4 regions of the Streptosporangium lutulentum genome follow, and region 4 is predicted to be linked to each of the others. Evidence: riboswitches for the same ligand, from Rfam matches in the RefSeq annotation. Region 4 holds a riboswitch; each other region holds the start of a gene.
The links. A riboswitch is a leader RNA that binds a small molecule or an ion and turns the genes downstream of it on or off. The one in region 4 is predicted to bind cyclic di-AMP.
Positions count from the first base shown of each region.

Region 1: another riboswitch for cyclic di-AMP. It lies ahead of J2853_RS05555 (CHAP domain-containing protein); the one in region 4 lies ahead of J2853_RS09095 (glycoside hydrolase family 25 protein).
Region 2: another riboswitch for cyclic di-AMP. It lies ahead of J2853_RS36440 (C40 family peptidase); the one in region 4 lies ahead of J2853_RS09095 (glycoside hydrolase family 25 protein).
Region 3: another riboswitch for cyclic di-AMP. It lies ahead of J2853_RS46095 (coiled-coil domain-containing protein); the one in region 4 lies ahead of J2853_RS09095 (glycoside hydrolase family 25 protein).

Region 1 covers NZ_JAUSQU010000001.1:1,343,456-1,347,660, forward strand. The annotation lists gene J2853_RS05550 (ABC transporter substrate-binding protein) at 1-922, opposite strand, end outside; gene J2853_RS05555 (CHAP domain-containing protein) at 1,577-2,278, opposite strand; cyclic di-AMP (ydaO/yuaA leader) riboswitch at 2,297-2,435, opposite strand; gene J2853_RS05560 (ABC transporter substrate-binding protein) at 3,195-3,593, shown strand; gene J2853_RS05565 (class I SAM-dependent methyltransferase) at 3,706-4,205, shown strand, end outside.
Region 2 covers NZ_JAUSQU010000001.1:8,086,973-8,091,177, forward strand. The annotation lists gene J2853_RS36430 (hypothetical protein) at 1-20, shown strand, start outside; gene J2853_RS36435 (helix-turn-helix domain-containing protein) at 201-449, shown strand; gene J2853_RS36440 (C40 family peptidase) at 597-1,646, opposite strand; cyclic di-AMP (ydaO/yuaA leader) riboswitch at 1,652-1,809, opposite strand; gene J2853_RS36445 (amino-acid N-acetyltransferase) at 2,295-2,837, shown strand; gene J2853_RS36450 (RDD family protein) at 3,046-4,205, shown strand, end outside.
Region 3 covers NZ_JAUSQU010000001.1:10,248,856-10,253,060, forward strand. The annotation lists gene J2853_RS46090 (M14 family metallopeptidase) at 1-748, shown strand, start outside; gene J2853_RS46095 (coiled-coil domain-containing protein) at 969-1,943, opposite strand; cyclic di-AMP (ydaO/yuaA leader) riboswitch at 1,950-2,086, opposite strand; gene galT (galactose-1-phosphate uridylyltransferase) at 2,159-3,238, opposite strand; gene J2853_RS46105 (DeoR/GlpR family DNA-binding transcription regulator) at 3,235-4,035, opposite strand; gene J2853_RS46110 (HD domain-containing protein) at 4,118-4,205, opposite strand, start outside.
Region 4 covers NZ_JAUSQU010000001.1:2,144,884-2,149,088, reverse strand. The annotation lists gene J2853_RS09105 (hypothetical protein) at 1-178, shown strand, start outside; gene J2853_RS09100 (hypothetical protein) at 852-1,115, shown strand; cyclic di-AMP (ydaO/yuaA leader) riboswitch at 1,454-1,599, shown strand; gene J2853_RS09095 (glycoside hydrolase family 25 protein) at 1,613-2,380, shown strand; gene J2853_RS09090 (LLM class F420-dependent oxidoreductase) at 2,526-3,395, shown strand; gene J2853_RS09085 (response regulator) at 3,434-4,132, opposite strand; gene J2853_RS09080 (histidine kinase) at 4,129-4,205, opposite strand, start outside.

The DNA.
Region 1 (4,205 bases), 800 kb from region 4:
CCGCACCGGAGACCACGCCGAGCATCCAGGCCGGGCAGCCCATGGTGGCGAAGGCGCCCTTCTTGATGGCGGCGTTCCACGGCGGGGTGAAGGAGGCGAGCTTGGCGGTCAGGCCCGCCTCGCTGAAGCTCTTCACCAGGTCGAAGGAGGTCTTGATGGCGGGGTTGGTCTCGAGGACGAGCTGGTTGCTCTTGTCGAAGTAGGCGACGTTGCCGTTCTTCGGCGCCTCCTGCGACAGGATCACGTTGTAGAGCGTGTTCGGGCCGTCGAGGAACTTGGGGTCGGACTTGCCGGGGTTGGCGGCCTGGAACTTCTTGCCGATCTCCATGAACGCGCTCCAGTCGGGCCAGAGCTTGCCGACCTCCTCGCGCTCGGTGGGCAGACCGGCCTTTTCGAACAGGTCCGTGCGGTAGCACATGGTCATGCCACCGATGTCGGTGCCGAGGGCGAACAGCTTGTTGTCGGCGTTGATGCCGTTGTCCCACTTCGCCGCGGGGAAGTCGGCCTTGCGGCTCTCCAGGCCGTACTCGGCGAGGTCGGTGAAGAACTGCGGACGGGCCTTCATGAGGCCCATCGCGCCCTCGTCCACGGCGATGATGTCGGCCGCGCCGCTGCCGGCCTGCAGGCGCTGGAGCAGTTGGGGCAGGTAGACGTCCTCAAAGCGGTCGGTCAGGTTCTGGTACTTGACCTGGATGTTCGGGTGCGCCGCGTTCCAGGTTTCCACGGCCTTGTCGTAGCCGAAGTTCTCGCCGCCGCCGAAGGTGTGCACGGTGATGGTCACCGGCTCGGCCGCGGCCGAGGAGCCGCCGGCGTTCGCGGCGGGTGCGGGGGACTCACTCGAACCGCAGGAGGTAATCGCCAGGGCGGTGGCCGCCATGACTGCGACTGCGGCGAGTTTGCCATGTCGCGTGTTGTTCAACATTCCGGACCCCTCTCAGGTGGTCGCCCGAATCAGTGGGAGGTGGCAACGCGAGGCCGGCCCCCGAAACTCGGCCTGCGACGCGGCGGTTCCTCGGTATGCTTTGGGAGCGCTCCCACGAAGAGTGGACGATAGGCAACCTGGACGTCAATATGCCGAAACTCAACCGTTACATCTAGCCGGTTTGCGGGTGACTAACTGGCATGAAGCAGACAAAGCTCTCAGCAGGACAGTTGGGAGCGCTCCCATCTCATGCACATACAGTTAGGACATTTTGCAGGTGAGGAGGGGTGAGGGGTCCCGTCCGCGCCCACCCTTCCGGGCTCGTGCGGCGCGTGTCACCCCTCGGCGCCGCGACCTTTCTGTGTCCTCTTCGTGATGATTTCGTGGTCATATTCGTAGCCGCTCCGTGAATCTTTCATGGCTCCGCCGCGCCTCACGCCGATCGGAGCGGGGTTCCGGGAGGCGGAGGGCCGCGGGGTCACGCGAGGCGGAGGACGCCGAAGAAGATCGAAGGAGGGGGGCGTCGAAGGAGGGGCGGCGAAAGGGGCGGCGGCGAAGAAGGAGGGGCGGCGAAAGGGGCGGCGGCGAAGAAGGGGCGGCGAGAAGGAGCGCGGCTCGATTCGAGCCGCGCTCCTTGGTCGGTGCCTGAGGGGATCAGGCGGTGTAGAGCGGGTAGCCGTAGCCGACGACCTGGGACTTGGGCCGGATGCGCTGCTCGACCACGCCGTTGCCGGTGTTGCCCTCGATCGTGGTGATCGTGCCGTTGCCGTTGTCCTTCTTCACGAGGCCGACATGGTCGATGCCGTCGATGTCCTTGCTGCCGTTCCAGTCGTAGAAGACGACGGCGCCGGGCTCCGCGACGTTGCCCCAGCGGTGGTTGTCCTTGAACCACTTGGCGTAGGTGACGGTGTAGGCGTCCCAGCCCATGGCGGGACGGATGCCGGCCTGCTCGCCGACCCAGGAGACGAACATCGCGCACCAGGGGGCGTTCGCGTAGTCCTGCACGCTACCGCCGTCGCGGGCGACGGTCTCCCTGCCTCGCGGGGAGGACTCGTACCAGGACTGGAACTTGGTTCCACCGCCCCGGGCGTTCTCTCTGATGCCGATCTGCTTCTCGGCGATGCTCAGGACCTGCTGGGCGGAGACCTTGGGGAGCTGCTCCGCCTCGATCTGGAGGCGGGACAGGGTAGGCCTGACGATCTCGGAGGAGGTGGGCTTGAGGGCGCTGGAGTTGGGGGGCTCGGCCAGGGCGGGGGAGGCCGCGATGGTCCCCCCGGCGATGGCGATCGATACGCCTGCGAGGACGCGGGCCACGTGGGTGAAGCGGAGGGTGGGGATAAGGCGATGCTTGGTCATGCGGGGGTTCGACTCCTTGCGTCGCTTCCATTCCGCCTACCGGGTTAGCTGACGGGTTCGGGCTGGGAAGTGCCCTACGACGCGCGAACGCGTTGATTCACCCCAGAAACGTGGTTCCCCGGTTCCGCTGACTGCGCGGATTCGGCGGCCGTGCTCACCTGTGTGAAGGATCCGCGCAGGTGAGTGCGGTCGGGCAATGTGGTGGCAATGCTCGGGTCCTAAAAGGCTCAGGCATTGACCTCGAATGAGACGAACCTACGCCAACCAGACAGACGAATACAAATGCCACACATTGCCTTGGCTTGGTACTACGCCTGAAAACGGGTAAAGGAAGAGCGGCTTTTCCGGCTCGATCAAGGCCCGGATTCATGGCCGTCCGGCGGTGGGCGTGTCCGTTGGCGGCGGAACGGGCGGTAGCCGCCTCAAAGTTCGGAAAAGCCTATTTTCATGGCGATTCCAAGCCTCGCCGTCGATTTGTGGATCATTGATTCGAGGTTGTGGCGGCACCGAATCGGGGCCGGTCGGGGGCCGTTGTCCATGATCGAAATCTTTAGAACACAGTATCGAGTAAAGTTCTGACCGCAATAGGGTCGAGGCGCGGATTTTTTACCTTTGACCTGCATCCCCGCCCCAATGTGAGGGTATGGGCGATCACGCGTGACGCGTCCGGTTTCGCACCTGTCCCACGCGTATCAGGCGACTCGTGTCTGACAGGGCGCCCATTGTCCTGCCGATATCGACGATCCGAATGGACGCCCGGAAGCCCGAACCGGAAATGCCGGTCGCTTCTCTTGTGCGATGCGCGAGAAGGCGGGGTTCGCGTTTTGGGTCATGCGTGGAGTCGGCGGTCGCTTGAGGGCGCGGAACGTCATGGGCTCAAGGCCGGGCATGGCGCTTTGTGGTGTTCGAACGGTGAATGCGGGACGTCGTGGCGCTCAAGTCGACGAATGCGGAGCTCCGGACCAAGGCGCCGGCCATCGCCGGTCGCGGAGGGCTGCCCGACACCATCGGCACGTTCCTCGGCGCGGGCAACGCCTTCTCCGATATCGCCCAGCAGTGGTCCGAGGGAAGCTGGGAAAAGATCGCCGAGCGCGATCCGGACGTGATCGTGCTGGCTGACCTCACCCGCGGCGGTGACGGTGACAGCGCCGCGGACAAGATGAGGTTCCTGCGCTCCGATCCCGTCGCCTCCCAGCTCACGGTGGTCAAGAACAACCGCTTCATCGTCGTGCCCGGATCGGCCGTGGACCCCTCGATCAGGGGCGTCAGCGCCGTGGAGAAGGTCTGTGAAGGACTGCGGGACCTCTACGGCTGACCCAGGACGAGCCCGCTCGACCCGACCTGACCCGGCATACGACCCGAGCCGACCCGGCATGAGCCCGCTCGACACGAACCCCGCCCACCCGATTCCCTCCCCGGAGACCGTGATGACCACTTCCACACCCTCACCGACCTCGTACGACCTGCTCTCACGCTGGGAAGAGCAGCAGGCCGCCTACGTGGCCCATCGCGAAAACCGCTTCCAGGTGATGCTCGACGTACTCGGCCTGCACTGCCCCGCGGACCTCACCGTGCTCGACCTGGCCTGCGGACCCGGATCGATCGCCGATCGAGTGCTGAGCCGTTTCCCGCAGGCGCGCGCGGTGGCCGTCGATTACGATCCGGTCCTGGCGCACCTCGCGCGATCGATCCTGGAGCGACACGGTCGAGCCACCGTGATCGAATCCGAGCTGGCACATTCGGGCTGGTCGTCGGCCCTCTCGGCGTGGAGCTTCGACGCGGTGCTGACCTCCACGGCGCTGCACTGGCTCTCTCCCGGCCAGTTGCTGGAGGTCTACACCGAGTTGGCGCGCCTGCTGCCCCCCGGCGCCGTACTGCTCAACGCCGACCACCTGCGATTCGGAGCCGACCGCCCGACGCTGCGGCA
Region 2 (4,205 bases), 5.9 Mb from region 4:
TTGACTTGGCTGTGACTTAACCACAAAGGCGCCGACATATCATGAGTACTTCACGTAACGAGTACTATGTCAATAGCGGTCAAGCTCTATAGAGAGCGGAACTTGACGACCTTTGAACAAGGCGTTTACCGTTCCTGGCGGGCGGTATTGATTTCTGGCGTGTCCACGCCTGGTTACCTATGAGGGGGGAGTGATTCTAGATGGCTTATCCGGAAGTGGACTCACGCCATGGCGACAGCCCCCTGGGCATGGGCGATATCGGTCTCAGCGACGAGGATCTCGTGCTGTTGGCGGAGCTCGCCAAAGGTGTCACCGTCGACAGGGTGGGACGCCGCCTCGACATCAGCGGCCGGACGGTCCGGCGCAGGCTCCGCGGGATCTGCGACCGCATCGGCGTGGCCACGGCGATCGAAGCGGTGGCCTGGGCCGCCCGCCGCCAGTTGATCTAGACCGTTCCGATCGCCTCAGCGTGGCCGTATCCCGCTCCGACCGGGGCTGACGCTTCTTGACCGTCCCGGCGGCCTCAAGCCTCTCCGGGTCCGCTCAGCCCCGTCCCGGGCCCTTGGGGCGTCGATCCGCCCGTGGCCCGGTCCGCTTCAGTCGGCGATCCGTACGCCGCCCGCGAAGGGCCGGTTCTCGATCGTGGAGACGTGGATGACGTCACCGGTCTGGGGCGCGTGGACCATCATGCCCGCGCCGATGTAGATCCCGACGTGGTGCAGGTCGTTGTAGAAGAAGACCAGGTCGCCCGGTCGCAGCTCGTCTTTGGAGATGTGGGTGCCCGCGGTCCACTGGTTGCCGGTGTAGTGGGGCAGGCTGATGCCGACCTTCTGGTAGGCCCACATGACCAGCCCGGAGCAGTCGAAGGAGTTGGGGCCCTCGGCTCCCCACACGTAGGGCTTGAGCTGCTGGCTGAGCGCCCAGCGGGCGGCCTCGGCGGCCTTGCCGCTGCCCACGATCGGCACGCTGATCTTCACCCGGTTGCCCCGGGTGGTGGCGGCCCGCTCGCGCACCTCGCTGAACAGGTCGCTCTCGACCCGCTTGACCAGGCGCTCGATCTTGGTCCGCTTGCCGGTGATGTCAGCGAGCAGGTCCTTGACCTCGGCGGTTCTGGCCTTGGCGCCGGCCTGCGCCCGCTCGGCGGCCTCGATCGCCCGGCCGACCTGGGCGACCTCCTCGCTCTGCTGCTGCTGGAGGGCGTAGTTGGTGGTGGCCTGGTCGAGGAAGGTGTCGGGGTCGGTCGACTGGGTGAAGGCGAGCGCGGACCCCATCCCGCCCGTCATGTAGTCGCTCTGCGCGAGGAGGCTGGCCTTGCTCCGCCTGGCCTCCAGCTCTGACTCGCTGACGGCGAGGGTCTTCTTCGCGCTCTCGGCGGCGCGCTCCGCCTGCTTGAGCTTGACCCGCTCGCCGTTGTACTGCTCGCTGAGCGTGCCGATCTCGTTGTGCAGCTTCTCGACCTGTTTGGCCTGCTCCTGGAGGCTGGGTTTCGGATCGGCGGTGGCCGCGAGCAGAGGAGTGCCGAGGGTCAGGCAGGCGAACGCCAGCCCGGTGATCGTCATACGGCGGGTGAGTCCGCGGGGGACGTTTCCCCGGCGGCGGACGTCGCCGCCCGTGTGCTTTCCTCCACGCTCGCGCGTGCGCTTCACCAACAGGCTCCTCTCCTCGGTCGCCTACCGGGTTAGCTGACGGGTTCGGGCCGGAGACAGCCCTACCGGGTGCGTGGGGGGCACGTCGGATTCACCCCGGGGGGACGTGGTCGAGGGTGGGTCCCCGGTTCCCCGCGTTTCGGGGATTCGGCGGGTCAGGCTTTTTACATCACTGACAACGAGGACGGACATTAGTGCACTTGGAGGTTCCTGCTCAACCAGAACTGCAAACTCGGTAGAGGTTTCACAACTGAAATGTCACGGAAAGATCACATATCATAATGATCAACATGGGCGTTACGCTGCCTTGATGTCCCCTTGGGACTTCCTTGGTGCGGGTTTTCGCAGGTCCGGTACCGCAAAAAAGACAAGGTCCGACGTATCATCGCCAATCCATGCTCAGCGTGATGGGCGCGCTACCTGGAGTCACGTGATGGTCGTGGGGTGCGAGTTAAGGGTGGGCCGTAATTGGAGAACGCCGAGGACGTACGCTGATCGGTCATGGAGCAGGTTACGGAGCATTCCCCCGTGGCGACCGTACGAGGCGTCGAAACCGGGAAGCGGCGAGCCGAATCCGAGAACGGAGGCGTGGCCGCGGAGCGCGGGGCGCGGAGTCGTCCGGGGTCAGAGGCCGGCACGGCCGGGATCGTGGTGCGGCGCGCCCGCACCCAGGACGTGCGCGCCATCCGGCGGCTCGTCGACACCTACGGGGGAGACGGCCCGCGCCTTCTGAGGAAGGCCACGGTCACCCTCTACGAGGACGTCCAGGAGTTCTGGGTCGCCGCCGACGGGACGGGCGCGGTCGTCGGCTGCGGGGCGCTTCACGTGCTCTGGGAGGATCTCGCCGAGATCCGCACCGTCGCCGTCGATCCCGGCTGCCGAGGGCTGGGCATCGGCCACAGGATCGTCTCCGCGCTCATACGCACGGCGGGCGAGCTCGGCCTGCGCCGGGTCTTCTGCCTCACCTTCGAGGTCGACTTCTTCGGCCGCCACGGATTCCGGGAGATCCAGGGCACGCCCGTCGCGCCGGAGGTCTACGCGGAGCTCCTCGCCTCCTACGACGAAGGTGTCGCCGAGTTCCTCGATTTGGAGCACGTCAAGCCGAACACCTTGGGAAACACCCGAATGCTGCTGCATCTGACACGGGAGCCCGGCTTCCGCGCCCCCGATGCTGACGAAGCGGAGAGATGACTGTTGATATCTGTATCGATACCTTGTGCACCATCAAGCGTGTGAGTCTGACACATGCCACATGGGCAGTTTTAAGTGAGGTGACGCGGTGAGCACCGGACAGCCGCCATATCCGCAGGATGATCCCGAGCGCGACCGCACACCTTCGGGGCAGCCGGAATATGGACGTCACGATGCGGATCGAGCCCCTGGCGAATTCGATCCCGACATGACGATCGTGGGATACCGATTGGAGACCGCGCAGCCCGACACCGGCCCGGGGCAGACCCCGCAGGGCCACGGTCAGCAGCCTTCCCAGCCCGACTACGGCCAGCCCGCCTACAACCAGCAGTCCTCCCAGGAGCAGTCGCCCTATGGGCAGCAGTCTCCCGCCTACGGCCAGCCCGGCTACGGCCGGCCGCCCGTGACCGGCGCCTACGGCCAGCCCTCCCAGGAGCAACCCGGATACGGGCAGCAGCCTCCCCAGCCCGGATACGGTCAGCAACCCGGAACCGGTGCCTACGGCCAGCCGCCCGCCTACGGCCAGCCGCCCCAGGGACAGCCCGGATACGGTCAGCCCGCCTACGGTCAGCCCCCTCAGGGACAGCCCGGGTACGGCCAGCCTCCCGGCTACGGTCAGCCCGCCTACGGCCAGCAGCCCGGTTATCAGCAGCCGCAGGGTTACGGGCAGCAGCCCCCCGCCTACGGCCAGCCCGGCTACGGCCAGCCCTCCCAGGAGCAACCCGGCTACGGGCAGCAGCCTCAGCCCGGATACGGTCAGCCGCCTGCTTACGGTCAGCCCGCCTACGGTCAGCCCCCTCAGGGACAGCCCGGGTACGGCCAGCCTCCCGGCTACGGTCAGCCCGCCTACGGTCAGCAGCCCGGTTATCAGCAGCCGCAGGGTTACGGGCAGCAGCCCCCCGCCTACGGCCAGCCGGGTTACGGGCCCCAGGGCGCGATGCCCCCCGGTGTCCCCGCTCCGCTCGCGGAGTGGTGGGAGCGCCTGGTGGCCCGCATCATCGACGGGCTGATCTACTTCGCGAGCAGCTTCGCGGTCGGCGCCCTCATCACCGCGATCGTCGTGACGCGGCCGGACTTCAACCTCCGGACCGGCATCGAGACGGATGCGAGCGGCTTCTTCCTGGCGGCCCTGCTGACGTCGTTGATCATGAGTGCGCTGTTCATCGGCTACGAGTTCCTCATGCTTCGCAGGGGCGGCCAGTCTCTGGGCAAGCTGGCCATGGGCATCAAGGTCGTTCCCCTGTCGGGCGGCACCCTGGGGCCCGGTGGGCTCACCACCGGCGTGGCCGCCAAGCGGGCCGCGGCCATATTCGGCCCGCTGCTGCTGACCTGGATCCCCCTCGGGTGGATCATCACCGCCGCCGTATA
Region 3 (4,205 bases), 8.1 Mb from region 4:
GTACGAGCACTTCGACAAGGCGGGCGCCGGGTTCACCGGCTACCGGTACACCGGCAGCGTCTACATCGACTACGCCACCCGCAACGGTGGTGAACCCGAGCCGCTGTTCGGTCACGGGCCCGACTTCGGCTACTTCCAGTACGGCTCGATCTGGTACGGCGACGAGCTGTGGAACGGCGGCGACTTCAAGGACTACGACAACGACGACAGGTTCGCCGACTGGGAGCGTTCACGGTGGTGCGCCGAGAACGGCCGTACCAACTGCTTCCTGCCGTGGACCACGATCCAGCACCCCACGCTGGGCAAGGTCGAGGTCGGCGGGATCAACCCCAAGTTCTGGTCGCAGAACCCGTCCGCGGATCTGATCGGTCAGTGGGCCATGAACCAGGCGCGCTTCAACCTCTACCTGTCCGAGTCGCTTCCGCAGGTGAAGCTCTCGCAGGTGGAGGTGAAGCCGCTCAGGCGCGGCCAGAGTGACGGTGCGACCCACGAGATCGCGGCCACCGTCACGAACACGGGCCGCATCCCCACCGCGCTGGAGCAGGCGAAGGAGATCAAGATCGTCGCCCCTGACACCGTCGAGGTCGACGGTGCGAGGGTCGTCGGTGAGGCTCCCGAGTTCTACCTGGACGGCGGGAAGGCACGGAAGGTGACGCTCCGGGTGACCAAGGGCGACACCGACACGGTGAAGGTGAACGCCGTCAGCGTTCGCGGCGGCCTGTCCTCCGCGACGGCACGTCTGAGGTGACCTTCTGACATCGTCCCCGTCTCACGTTCGCGTGGGGCGGGGACGATGTCGTGTCACCGTGCATACGCGCGTTCCGTCCGTCGCCGCGATCAGCCGGCCCGGGGTTTCGTCACCTGACGTACCTTCGGCGAGGCCTGGCGGTGATCGGCGATGGAACCTGGTCGAGCGACGGGGCAGCATCGTCATGCCAGTGGGGACGGAACCGCCTCAAGCCGGAGTGCTAGTACATCGAGATGTGCGGGTGGTCGAAGTGGTTGGCGGTCACTCCGCCGCGGTTGGACATGGTGGTCCAGCCGGAGCCGTGGTTGATGCGCTGTCGCCAGATCACGTATTTGACGCCGAGCTTGGCCTTGTTCTTGATGGCCCAGGCGGCGATCTCGTCGCCGAGCCTGACATGGGCCGCCGAGGGCATGGAACCGCCGGTGCTCATCATGAAGTCGCAGGCACGGCCGAGCGGATGTTCGCCGCCGTCGTTCGCGGCCCGGTAGCAGCCGACCGCGTAGGGAAGGTTGAACCGCTTCTGGACGGCCTCGCGCATGATCCTGGTGCGGTCGGTGATGTTGTCGCCGCCGGTGGGGAGCTGGGGGGCCCAGCTTCCGTTGGCGAGGCGGCCGGAGCCGAGGGGGACGAGCTGGTCGAGCTTGTCCTTGATGTCGTCGATCAGGTCCTCGGCGTCCTTGCGCTGCGCCTCCACCTCCTTGGCCTCCTCGCCGATGTCGTCGGTGAGCTGGGCCGCCTTCTGGGCCGCCTGCTTCCTGCGGGTCAGGCTGCCCGCGAAATCCTGCAGGTGGGCGCTCTGCTGGGCGGTGAGCTGCTCCAGCATCGCCGCGCCGCTCATGTCGGGGGAGAACAGCATCGCGGGCAGGCTTCCGGCGTTGCTCTGATAGCGGATCTGGGCTATCGAGTCGACTTCCTTCTCGGCTTCGGCGTAGGTCTCCTCCGCCTTGCGCAGATTCGTCTTGGCGACGGCCTCGGCCTTCTGCGCCTTCTCGAGAGACTCCCGCTTGGCCGCGTAGGTCTCGATGAGCTTGTCGACCTTCTTGCCCAGCTTGGCCAGATCGGCCCGCAGTTCGGCCTCGGTCGGCTTGGGGGCCGCGTTTCCCGCGGTCGAGGCGCCGAGGGTGAACGTGGTGGCCGAGGTCAGGCACAGGGTCAAAGCCGCATGACGACGGAACGTGGGGGAAAGAGCCGCCACGACCCTCCTTCTTCTCCTTACGCCGACCGGGTTAGCTGACGGGTTCGGGCTGGAGGAAGCCCTTCCACCGAAGTGGATTCACCCCAGGTGCGGTGGTTCCCCGGCTCCCGGGCAAGGCGCCCGGGATTGGGCATATCAACTGCTACAGCTGATGTTGGAAGGATAGTAGTAGTAAAGGAGTGGTCATGCGACTCCATCCCGATACCAAGCGGTGATCAGTCCGTGATAACGGAGCGCAGGAGATGCGCCGTGTGCTCGGGCAGGACGTCGTTCACGAAGGCGCCCATGGCGGATTCCGACCCGGCGAGATATTTCAGCTTGTCCGGTGCCCTGCGGATGCTGAACAGCTCCAGGTGCGCGTACGACAGATCCCGGCCGACGTTGACCGGCGCCTGGTGCCAGGCGGCGATGTACGGCATGGGCACGCCGAACAGCCCGTCCAGCCGGCGGAGCACCTCCGTGTAGAGCGGGCCGAAGGCCGCGCGTTCGGAGGGCTCCAGCGCGAGCAGGTCGGGGACCCGGCGGTGCGGGTAGAGGTGGACCTCCACGGGCCAGCGCGCCGCGGCCGGGACGAAGGCCGTCCAGTGCTCGTTCGACGCGACCACCCGGATCTTGGCCTCCCGCTCCGCGGCGAGCACGTCGGCGAACAGGTTGCCGCCGGTCCGCTCCCGGTGGCGCTCGGCCGCGCCGAGGGTCAGCTTGGTGCGCGGGGTCACGTAGGGGTAGGCGTAGATCTGGCCGTGGGGGTGGGCCAGGGTGATGCCGATCTCCGGTCCCCGGTTCTCGAAGCAGAACACCTGCTCCACGCCCGGCATCGCCGACAGCTCCGCCGTACGGTCGATCCAGGCCTCCATGACCAGCTCGACCTGCTCGGGGGAGAGCGCGGAGAAGGAGGAGTCGTGGTCGGAGGTGAAGCAGACCACCTCGCAGCGGCCGACCCCCGGGCGGACCTCGCTCAACCCGCCGACCTGCTCGTATTCGCCCGGCTGGGCGGAGAAGGAGGGGAACCGGTTCTCGAAGACGGCGACGTCGTAGGAGGACGCGGGGATCTCGGTGGGGTGGCCGGGGGTGGACGGGCAGAGCGGGCACTCGCTGGCCGGGGGCAGGAAGGTGCGGCTCTGGCGGTGGCCGGCCACCGCGATCCACTCCTCGGTGAGCGGGTCGTAGCGCAGTTCGGAGGCCGGCGGGCGCGGCGGCAGGTCGCGCTCGTCGGCCGCACTGCGGTCCTCGTCGTCCCGCAGGTCGAAGTAGAACAGCTCCCGCCCGTCGGCCAGGTGGGTGATCGTGCGCTTCATCTGCTCAGGGTCTCGCTCTCCGGCTGTGGGTTGGTGATGATCAGCTCGCCCACCCTTGAGGTGAGCTCCTCGTGGGCCTCGCCGGACAGGCCGGAGTCGGAGATCACCACATGGGCCTCGGTCAGCTCGGCGATCGTGCTGATCCCGACCGTGCCCCACTTGGTGTGGTCGGCGAGAACCACCAGGCGGTGCGCGGCGGCGACCAGCTCGCGGTTCGTCTCCGCCTCCAGCAGGTTGGGCGTGGTGAAACCGGCGCGGACGCTCATCCCGTGCACGCCGAGGAACAGGGTGTCGACGTGGAGCCTGCGGACCGCCGACACGGCGACCGGGCCGACCAGCGCGTCGGAGGGAGTGCGCACCCCGCCGGTCAGCACGACCGTGCGGTCCGCCCGGGAAGAACGGTGGAAGACGTCGGCGATCCTGATCGAGTTGGTGATCACGGTCAGTTCGGGCACGTCGACCACGAAGTGGGCCAGTGTCCAGGTCGTGGTCCCGGCGGAGAGCGCGATGGCCGTGCCGGGCCGGACGAGCTGCGCGGCCTGCTGGGCGATCGACTCCTTCTCCAGCTGCTGGCGTACCGACTTGGCGGCGAATCCGGGCTCCTCGGTCGAACCGGGCCCGGCCGCGGTGGCGCCGCCGTGGACCTTCTCCACCAGCCCGCGCTCGGCGAGCACCTCCAGGTCCCGCCGGATCGTCATATCTGAGACGCCGAGCTCTCGCACCAGGTCGGCGACCCTCACCCCACCGCTGCTGCGCACTCGCTCCAGGATCGCCTGCTGCCGCTGCTGGGCAAGCATGAACCACTCCTTAATTCACCAGATTCCACCAAATTATCACAGGCAAATAAGGTCTCGATGTTTGATCCTGGTGAATACCCACTCACAGTTGCTCAAGCTCAGAGTGGATGTTGGCCCTCGCCGCCGCCTCCAGATCGGCGATGCGGAAGATCGCCGGAAGGTCGAGCAGG
Region 4 (4,205 bases):
CGGAGGATGGGGCGGAGGATGCGGCGGCGGCTGTGGTTGGCGCCGCGGCTGCGGTTGCCACCACCGCTCCCACCACCGCAGCGTCCGCAGGGTCAATGTCAATATCAACAACAACACTGTCAATGGCGGTGGCCGCGATCGCGACCGCGACCGTGACCGCGATTTCGATGACGACTGAAAAAACGGCGAAACGTCTAAGGTCTCTGATTAGCCACCCCATCAAGATTGGCCTCCAGCCTGGGTGCGGCATGTAGTCAAAGCACGTCGACCGCATGCGGCAGAACCTGGAATCAGGAAAATATCCAGACCCACGGCGGAGAGAGGTTGCCCGTGTTCACTGAGATCGCACCCTTCCGGAATAATTGCGATCACAGCGAACACGGGCTAAATCATTCCGGATTCATGAAGAGCTTGACGGGCCCGCGTTCGGTGGAGCCGGCCTGGTCGACGTTCATCCCGTGTGGGTGTCCGGGGAGAGCATCCCGTACTCGACCGGCGGAGCACCCCCGGTGGGCCGCGCTTGTCCGCGGATCGAAAGTCCGTGGACAAGCGCGACACGGATCCACCTCGCGGGCGCCCGCGACCCTCGGCCCGACCGAGGAGATCCGCTGACCAGGGGGTCGTCATCAAGAACGTATCCGTAGCCGATCCGGCCGGAAGGCTCGCCGTGGTGACCGGGGCGAGCGACGGCATCGGACTCGATCCGGCCGTACGCCCGGCCGAGGCGGGCGCCGGCCTCATGGTGCCGGTCCGCGACCCCGTCGAGGGGAGTGCCGTCGTCACCCGCGTTCACTCGATGGACCGCAGGCGCCTCTCTCCCCAAGAATCGATTCTCCCGCCGGGGTCTGTCCATGCGGACCGTCGACCGCGGCGCGCTCCCCGCCCGGTACGCCGCCACCAGCCCGCAGGCGCAGGGCGTCCGCTTCCACGGCCCCGACGGCCTCGGCCGGTTCGCCGGCGTCCCGGCCGAACCGGCCGTCCACGAGGCGGCGCGCAACGAGGCCGACGCGGCCCGGCCCTGGGATGTCTCCGGGCGGCCGGCCACCCACGTCGTCCACGGCATTGCGTACTTTTTACTTTTCTTGCACGAGAATGGCAAAGTACGCATGGTATGAAAACGGAACCCAACCGACCTTCAATCGATCGCGACTTTACTGAACGGGCTCTCTCCTTGGCACGCAAGGCCGGAATGATAAGGAATCTACCTGGCCGCGTGACCTGCGCATGGATCCCGCAGGACTTCTCACCCGCTCGACCGAGGTAAAGAATTCACCATCGAAGTCCTGCGTTCGAGGGGATTTCGTTAGGTCAATATGGCGACGCCTTGCATCATTCGATCCTCACCGCTTACCTTCGGGTCCTTGGGGATACACGTTCGGCGACGTCGTGGCCGGGTGGTGCCCTGATCATTACCGAGACCGTGTTTCGTGCCGCGGGAGTTTCCGACGCGGAACGAGCACGGCCGCCGAGTCCGTGAATTCACGGAGCCGGGGACCCAATCTTCTGGGGTGAATCGCGGCCCATTCCACATGGCACCGCGTAGGGCACTTCCACGCCCGAACCCGTCAGCTAACCCGGTAGGCGGCATGGAAGCAAGGAGTTGATCCCCCCTATGTTGAAATACCGTTTCTCTCGCCCCCTCGCCGCCGTGGTGAGTGCGACCGTTGTCACCGGTGCGATTCTCGCCGGTCACCCGGCCCTGGCCTCCGACCTTTCCGTGAAGGCCCTGAGCGGTGTCGTGCAAACCCCGGCCAAAACGCTCGCCGCGCCGATCAATCCGGGCCGGGCCGACGCGCTCACCTACGGCCAGGACGTCTCCAACTACGAGCCCGACCACGACTGGAACGCCAGTCCGGCCAAATTCGGCATCGTCAAGGCCACCGAGGGACTGCACTTCCGCGACAAGGCCTTCACCCGGCACTGGAGGGAACTGGCGAAGAAGGGCATCGTGCGCGGCGCCTACCACTTCGGTCACCCCGCCGACAATCCGATCACCGAGGCCGACTTCTTCCTCTCGGTGGTGAACTCGCAGCCGGCCAAGCCGGGCGACCTGCTGGTGCTGGATCTGGAGACCACCGACGGCAGGTCCGTCAGCGAGGTCAACGCCTGGGCCAAGGCCTGGCTTGCCCGGGTCCAGGCCAAGACCGGCGTCAAGCCGATGGTCTACAGCAGCTGGAACTTCGCCAACACCTACGGCGCGGGCCTGTCCCAGTACCCCCTCTGGGTGGCCTACTACGGCGTGCCCATGGGCGACGTCCCGCCGCCCGCCGACTGGAAGACCTGGACCATCCACCAGTACACCGAAACGCCCATCGACCAGGATGTCTCCTCGTTGACCCCCGATCAGCTGCGCAGTCTCGGCCGTCCCCCCACCGCCTGAACCGGCAAAAGCGAGCATCACCCCCCGCCGTCCCAGATGTAGATCTTTCCGCTCGAACCGGTGGCCAGGGGGTCGCATGTGGTTGAGAGGCGCTGCGCACGGAATGATGATCCGCGAGTTCACCTGACGATCGACAGGAGCCATGATGCGGATCGGTGTTGTCTTTCCCCAGACCGAGATCGGCCCGGACGTGGGTGCGGTGCGCGCCTACGCGCAAGGAGTCGAGGAGCTCGGCTTCCGGCACCTGATGGCCTACGACCACGTCGTCGGCGCCGACCCGGCGGTGCACCAGGGCTGGCAAGGGGTGTACGACGTGGAGAGCACCTTCCACGAACCGATGGTCCTCTTCGGATATCTCGCCGCGCTGACCTCGCTGGAACTCGTCACCGCCATCATCATCCTGCCCCAGCGGCAGACGGCGCTGGTGGCCAAGCAGGCGGCGGAGATCGACCTGCTCAGTGACGGCCGGTTTCGGCTGGGCGTGGGGCTGGGGTGGAACCAGGTCGAGTACGAAGCCCTCGGCCAGGACTTCACCACCCGGGGCAGGCGCATCGAGGAGCAGGTCGAGTTGATGCGCCGGCTGTGGACCGAGCCGTCGGTCACCTTCGACGGCGTCTACGACCGGGTGACCGGAGCGGGGCTGGCGCCCCTGCCCGTGCAGCGGCCGATCCCCGTCTGGTTCGGCGCGCAGTCACCCGCGGCCTACCGCCGCACCGGGCGGCTGGCCGACGGCTGGTTCCCGCAGATGTCTCCGGGCCCGAAGCTGGACGAGGCCAAGGCGGTGATCGAGGAGGCCGCCGTGCAGGCGGGACGCGACCCCTCAGCGCTCGGCATGGAGGGCCGTGCCAGCTGGACGGGCAGTGCGGAGGAACTGAGTGACCTGGCCCGCCGGTGGCGGGAGTCCGGCGCCACCCACCTTTCCATCAACACCATGAAAGCGGGGCTGGGCTCGGTCGACGAGCACCTGGCCGCGCTGGAGATCGCGTCCGAGACGCTCGGACTGCGTAAGGGCTGAGCCGTACGGCAGCGACCGGGAACCGGCGAGCCCGCTGATCACTGTGACGACGGGCCGGTGACCAGCCCGCCTTCGTAGGCGGCGATGACGAGCTGGGCCCGGTCGCGGGCGTGCAGTTTGGCCAGGAGGCGGCCGATGTGGGTCTTGACCGTGCCGACGGTGAGGTGCAGGTGCTCGGCGATCTCGGAGTTGGACATTCCCCTGCCGACGAGGGTGAGCACGTCGCGCTCACGCCGGGTGATGTCGCCGAGGTCTCGCGCGGCCGGGAAGGAGTGGGGGCGTCGCAGGAATTCGGCGACGAGCCGGCGGGTGACGGTGGGCGCGAGCAGCGCTTCGCCGGAGGCGACGACCCGGATGGCGGCCAGGAGCTCGGCCGCCGTCGCGCTCTTGATGAGGAATCCGCTGGCGCCGGCCCTGAGCGACGCGTACACGTATTCGTCCTGATCGAACGTGGTGAGGATCAGGACGCGGATGCCCGCACCGGCCGGATCGGCGCAGATACGCCTGGTCGCCTCGATGCCGTCCATGTCCGGCATGCGCACGTCCATGAGGACGACGTCGGGCCGGCACCGGCGGGCCAGGAGCACCGCTTCGGCGCCGGTGCCGGCCTCGCCCACGGTGACCAGCCCCGGTGTGGTGTCGATCAGTACCTTGAGGCTGTCGCGGATCAACACCTGGTCCTCGGCGAGCAGGACCCGGACGGGTGGTGGGGTGTTCGGTTCGGCGTCGACGCTCATGTCACGGTGCCGTTCGGGTCGTAGGGCAGGTGAGCCGACACGCGAAAGCCCCCTTCGGGCCGGTGCCCCGCGC